Regions from separate parts of the Streptosporangium sp. NPDC023963 genome, predicted to be linked through region 1. Evidence: riboswitches for the same ligand, from Rfam matches in the RefSeq annotation. Region 1 holds a riboswitch; the other holds the start of a gene.
What was found. A riboswitch is a leader RNA that binds a small molecule or an ion and turns the genes downstream of it on or off. The one in region 1 is predicted to bind glycine.

Region 1 (3,201 bases):
CGGCCTGCGGGCCCGCCATCTGCGAGCCGTCAAGGCCGCCGCGGAGCGCGAGGCCGGTCTGGTGGAGCAGGCCGTCGCCCCGCTCCTGCGCCGCCGCAGGCCCGGGGCCATCGACCAGGCCGACGAGACGGCCAGGGAGATCTCCGGCCTGCTGCTGGAATTGCACGCCTCCCTGCTGCGTTCCGGCGTTCGTGGGGCCCTGGGCCGGTGAGAACCTGACCAGGCACTCGTACCCCCACGAGTGTTACGTTGAACAAACCGGTCGGAATCCAGCGAAGACGGAGCAGCCCGTGTTGCAGATGGAGGTCGTGGGCGTTCGAGTTGAGATGCCCTCCAACCAGCCGATCGTCTTGCTGAAAGAGACGCATGGGGAGCGTTACCTACCTATCTGGATCGGCATGACGGAGGCCACGGCGATCGCCATGGCCCAGGCCGAGGAACCACCGCCCCGGCCGCTCACGCATGACCTGTTCCGCGACGTGCTCGAAGGGCTCGGGGTCCGGCTGAGCACGGTCAACATCGTCGCCCTGCGCGACGGCATCTTCTTCGCCGATCTCGTGTTCTCCAACGGGGTCGAGGTGAGCGCGCGCCCCTCGGACTCGATCGCCTTGGCACTTCGCACCGGCGCACGTATCTTCGCGAGTGAGGACGTGGTCCGGGAGGCAGGGGTGATCATCCCGGACGACCAGGAGGACGAGGTGGAGAAGTTCAGGGAGTTCCTTGACACGATCACGCCCGAGGACTTCGGCCGCGCGGGGTAGGAATTTCGGTGCATTTACGCTTCACGACGCGCCGAGTGGGGTCGTTGACTGGACTTGGCCCCAGTCCTACGGTGCAAGTGAAACCCGCGGTCGTGCGTAAACCCCCAGATCAGGCCGTGGGATGAGAGAAAGCCGGAGGTCCGCGTGGCGGTCAGCAGCGGCGAGGGTAGAAACGCCGATCAGGATGACCCGGAACGGCGCCAGTCGGCACGTCAGCGCGCGGGTGAAGAGGGTCTGCTGTTCGACGGGCAACCGGTGAAGGTGCCCGCCGACATCGGTTACCGAGGCCCCACGGCCTGTTCCGCGGCCGGCATCACCTACCGGCAACTCGACTACTGGGCGCGCACCGGCCTGGTCGAGCCCACCGTGCGGGCCGCCCACGGCTCCGGCTCCCAGCGGCTGTACGGCTTTCGCGACATCCTGGTCCTCAAGGTCGTCAAGCGTCTCCTCGACACCGGCGTCTCCCTCCAGCAGATCCGCATCGCCGTGCAGCACCTGCGCGACCGGGGCGTCAACGACCTGGCCGGGATCACCCTGATGAGCGACGGGGTGAGCGTCTACGAGTGCACCTCGCCCGACGAGGTCATCGACCTCCTCCAGGGCGGTCAGGGAGTCTTCGGGATAGCTCTGGGACGGGTGTGGCAGGAGGTGGAGGGCTCCCTCGCGGATCTGCCCGGCGAACGCGCGGAGTCGAGCGAGGGCCCTTTAGGAGATCATCAGGCCGATGAGCTGGCCCGCCGTCGCAGAGCACGACGAACCGGGTAAACTCGGACCTGCCACTGACCCTGTGCGGGAGAGACCCCGACCACGATCGGGGCGCCGAAGGAGCAACCTCCCCGGAATCTCTCAGGCACCCGGTACCGCACGGACGAGGCAACTCTGGAAAGCAGGCGCGCTCGCCAGGCGCGACTCACCGACGGTGCAAGCCTCCCGACAAGGGGCAGGTGAAGCTCTCAGGTCACGACCCGCACGACGGTCGTGATGACAGAGGGGGAGACCAGGCATACGCCCGCGCCCAGCGCCGGTCTCCACCCCGTCCCGGGAGGCTTCACCAATGACCGACCTGTCATCGCTCAGCGAACTCGGCTCCCCCGCTTTCGCGACCCGCCACATAGGGCCGGACGACGCCGGCCAGACCCGCATGCTGGAGGCGGTCGGATTCGCCTCCGTCGCCGACCTGGTCGCGGTGGCCGTGCCCGAGGCGATCCGCTCCTCGGAGCGGCTGAGCCTGCCCCCGGCGGCCGGGGAGTCCGAGACCCTCGCCGAGCTCCGGGTCCTCGCCGGGCGCAACACCGTGCTCACCTCGATGATCGGCCTGGGGTACCACGACACGATCACCCCGGGCGTCATCCGCCGCAACCTCCTGGAGAACCCGGGCTGGTACACCGCGTACACGCCCTACCAGCCGGAGATCTCCCAGGGCCGCCTGGAAGCCCTGATCAACTTCCAGACCGTCGTCTCCGACCTGACCGCCCTCGACGTCGCCGGGGCCTCCCTGCTGGACGAGGCCACCGCTGCGGCCGAGGCGATGACCCTGGCCCGCCGCGCGGGCCGCAGCCCCTCGAAGGTGTTCGTGGTGGACGCCGACGCGCTGCCGCAGACCAAGGCGGTGCTGCGCACCCGCGCCGAGCCGCTCGGCATCGAGCTGGTCGAGAGCGACTTCACCGAGGAGCTTCCCGAGTGCTTCGGGGTGCTCGTGCAGTATCCCGGCGCCAGCGGCAGGGTCCGCGACTTCCGCGCCATCGCCGACGCCGCCCACGCGCGCGGCGCCCAGGTGGTCGCCGCCGCCGACCTGCTGGCCCTCACCCTCCTGGCCGCGCCCGGCGAGCTCGGCGCCGACATCGCGGTCGGCTCCTCCCAGCGCTTCGGCGTCCCCATGGGCTTCGGCGGCCCGCACGCCGCCTACATGGCCGTCCGTGACGGCCTGCAGCGCCAGCTGCCGGGCCGCCTGGTGGGCGTCTCCCAGGACGCCGACCAGCGCCCCGCGTACCGGCTCGCGCTCCAGACCCGCGAGCAGCACATCCGCCGCGAGAAGGCCACCAGCAACATCTGCACCGCGCAGGTGCTGCTCGCGGTGATCGCCGGCATGTACGCCGTCTACCACGGCCCCGAGGGCCTGCGCAGGATCGGCCGTCGCACCCACCGGCACGCCGTCGTGCTGGCCGAGGGCCTGCGCCAGGGCGGCGTCGAGGTCGTGCACGACACCTTCTTCGACACCGTGCTCGCCAGGGTTCCCGGCCGCGCCGAGGCGGTCGTCGCCGCGGCCCGCGACAACGGGGTCAACCTGCGCCTGGTCGACGCCGACCACGTGGGCGTCACCTGCGACGAGAGGACCGAGCCCCTCCACCTGGAGCAGGTCCTGGCCGCCTTCGGGATCGGCGGCGCCGTGCTGGCCGATCTGGACGCCGCCGCGCACGACGCGCTGCCCGCCTCGCTGGCG
Region 2 (3,201 bases), on a different contig from region 1:
GGCCGGGGAGCGAGATCTTGCGTTCGAAGACGAGGTCCTCGCCGATGACGAAGGGGATCTCGCGGGAGCCGTACAGGGAGAGGGTGCCGGACTCGCGCATGGCGGCGAGCCGCTCGTCGACCGTGTCGACGTCGACCAGCTCGGGCTTCTCGCCGGACAGGCCGAGCAGCACGGCCTTGTCGCTGCCGTGACCCTTGCCGGTCAGGCCCAGCGAGCCGTACAGGACGGCGCTCACCCGGGCGGTCTTCTCCAGGAGCCCGTCCTGGTGGAGGCCGCGGGCGAACTTGTGGGCGGCGGCCATCGGGCCGCCGGTGTGCGAGCTGGACGGGCCGATTCCGATCTTGAAGAGATCGAAGACGCTGATCGTCATCTGAATCCTTCCAGCGTGGACGGCCACGCGCGCCCAAGGACGCGCGTGGCCGTGACGCGAGGGGGGAGAGGCTTAGGACTCACCCGAGGTGAGCGCGGCGTACTCCTCCGGCGACAGCAGGTCGTCGGCGGAGCCCTCGAGGCGTACGCGGAACAGCCAGCCGTCGCCGTAGGAGTCGCTGTTGACCAGCGAGGGGTCGTCCACGACGGCCTGGTTGACCTCGACGACCTCGCCGGAGACCGGCGCGAAGATGTCGCTCACCGACTTGGTCGACTCGACCTCGCCGACCGCGTCACCGGCGGTGATCGTCGAACCGACCTCGGGGAGGATCTGCACGAAGACCACGTCGCCCAGCGCCTCGGCGGCGTAGGCGGTGATGCCGACGGTGAGGGTCAGGCCGTCATCGATGCCGGAGATCCACTCGTGTTCCTTGGTGTAGTGCAGTTCCTCGGGAATGCTGCTCATTTTTTCCTCCTGTAGAAAGGCAGTGCGACGACCTCGACCGGCTCGTGGCTGCCCCTGATGTCCACGGCCAGTCCCGACGACAGGCCGTTGTCCACGTAGGCCATGGCGATGGGCCTGCCCAGTGACTGGGAGGGCGCCCCGCTGGTGACCTCGCCGACGACCGTGCCGTCGCCGGCGACCACCACCGGGTACCCGTGCCGGGGCACCCTGCGGCCGGTCGCGATCAGACCGACCAGGCGGCGGGACGGCGGGACGTCCTTGCGTGATTCGAGGGCGGCCCGGCCGACGAAGTCGCCCGGCTTGTCAAACCTCACCACACGGCCCAGCCCGGCGTCGAACGGGGTCAGCCCGGCCGACAGCTCGTTGCCGTACAGCGGCATCCCGGCCTCCAGCCGGAGGGTGTCGCGGGCGGACAGGCCCGCGGGGACCAGGCCGTGCGGCGTGCCCGCCTCGGTGAGGGCGGCCCAGACCGGCTCCGCGTCCTCGGCCGCGACGAACAGCTCGAAGCCGTCCTCGCCGGTGTACCCGGTACGGGCGATGAGGGCCTCGCGGCCCGCGACGACGGCGGGCAGGCCGGCGTAGTACTTGAGCCCGTCGAGGTCGGCGTCGGTGAGCGCGCCCAGGATCTCCGCGGAGCGCGGGCCCTGGATCGCGACCAGCGCGTACCGCTCGGAGCGGTCGTCCACCGCGGCGTCGAAGCCCTTGGCGCGGCCGGTCAGCTCGGCGGCCACCCGCGGATAGTTGGAGGCGTTGGCGACGACCATGAACTCGGCGGGGGCGAGCCGGTAGACGATCAGGTCGTCCAGCACGCCGCCCTCGGCGTCGACGATCATCGTGTAGCGGGCGCGGCCGGGCTCCAGCGCGGAGAGGTGGCCGACCAGCGCGTGGTCGAGGGCCTCGGCGGCCTGCGGCCCGGTCACGAAGATCTCGCCCATGTGGGAGAGGTCGAACAGGCCGGCCGCCTGGCGGACCGCGTTGTGCTCGGCCGACTCGCTGCCGTAGCGGAGCGGCATCAGCCAGCCCGCGAAGTCGGTCAGCGTCGCGCCGAGGGACTCGTGCACGCCGCGCAGCGGCGTAGGTCGGGACATGTGCGCACCTCAGACAAGGGACAGATGAGAGCATCCTCCCCCTCTGTCGTCGGTGCCTGAGAGTTTCATCCGGGTTTTACCGGACTTTCACCTTCGGCGAGGCCGTGGGACCTGCTTTCCAGAGGGCACCTACCCGCACGGTCCTTTGCCTTGAGAGGTTCGCGGGGAGGGCTTGCTCCTTCAGGGGTCCTGGCCTGGGTGTCAGGACGCTCTCCCGCACGGGATTCATCGGTGTCAGCGGCCAGCCTAACCGCCCGAACCGGCCGAGCGAAATCCCCTCGCCGCCCCGAACAGGCCGAGCGAAATCCCCGCGCCGCCCCGATCCGCGCCGGTCAGGGGGTGGCGTGGCGTACCAGCGCCTCGAACAGGGCCGACTCGTCGTCGGTCTCGGGGTGCCACTGGACGGCGACGGCGAAGGGGTGGTCGTCCACCTCCACGGCCTCGATCGTGCCGTCCTCGGCGTGGGCGGTCACGGTCAGGCCCGCGGCCGGCCGGTCGAGGGCCTGGTGGTGGTAGTGGGCCACGTCCACGGTCTCGGCCCCGAAGATCTTCGAGGTCCGGCTGCCGGGGGCGAGCCACACCGGCATCCTGCCGTAACGGCCGGGAGCCGGGGCGTGCCCCGGGTGGCCGACCACGTCGGGCAGGTGCTGGTGCAGGGTGCCGCCCAGCGAGACGTTCAGGACCTGCATGCCCCGGCAGACGCCCAGGAAGGGCAGGCCCCGCTCCAGCGCCGCCCGGACCAGCCCCAGCTCCGCGTCGTCGCGGAACGGCCGGACGTGGCCGGTCCGCTCGTGCGGCTCCTGCCCGTACCGCTCCGGGCCGACGTCCCCGCCGCCGGCCAGGATCAGCCCGTCCAGCCGCCCTGCCAGGGTCGCGGGGTCGCCCGCCGGGGGCAGGATCACCGGCTGCCCGCCCGCGCGGGCCACGTGGTCGACGTAGTCGTACGGCAGGAGCGCGGTGGTCGTCTCCCAGACGGTGAAGCGTGCGGGTTCGACGTAGCAGGTGATGCCGATGACGGGACGGGACATGATCTCCTGTTTCGCCGCGCTTGCACCGAGGTCCTGGCGCCGTGAGCCCATCGTGCCCATCCCGGTGCCCTCCCGCACGTTACCGGCCGCGGCGGGCCGGAGTGCCGCCGGGGGCCACGGGGAAGCGGGCGGCGCGTCCGGTGGCGCGGCACGTGCCGAGAGTTAAGTGGTTAAGTGAACCGGTCGTCGAGGAGGTGGTGCGGAGCCGCCTCTCCCGGTCCTGCCGAGGGGACGAGCGCCATGACGTGGC

Region 2: linked by a shared signal. The riboswitch ahead of gcvT (glycine cleavage system aminomethyltransferase GcvT) and the one ahead of gcvP (aminomethyl-transferring glycine dehydrogenase) in region 1 are both predicted to bind glycine.

What each region holds. Positions count from the first base shown of each region.
Region 1 covers NZ_JBEZZK010000020.1:35,521-38,721, forward strand. Annotated here, with positions in the region: gene AB0F88_RS38140 (MerR family transcriptional regulator) at 1-211, shown strand, start outside; gene AB0F88_RS38145 (bifunctional nuclease family protein) at 291-761, shown strand; gene AB0F88_RS38150 (MerR family transcriptional regulator) at 996-1,526, shown strand; glycine riboswitch at 1,542-1,634, shown strand; gene gcvP (aminomethyl-transferring glycine dehydrogenase) at 1,816-3,201, shown strand, end outside.
Region 2 covers NZ_JBEZZK010000002.1:1,037,550-1,040,750, forward strand. Annotated here, with positions in the region: gene AB0F88_RS10540 (L-serine ammonia-lyase) at 1-370, opposite strand, end outside; gene gcvH (glycine cleavage system protein GcvH) at 443-835, opposite strand; gene gcvT (glycine cleavage system aminomethyltransferase GcvT) at 832-1,923, opposite strand; glycine riboswitch at 1,957-2,051, opposite strand; glycine riboswitch at 2,052-2,150, opposite strand; gene AB0F88_RS10555 (gamma-glutamyl-gamma-aminobutyrate hydrolase family protein) at 2,256-2,951, opposite strand.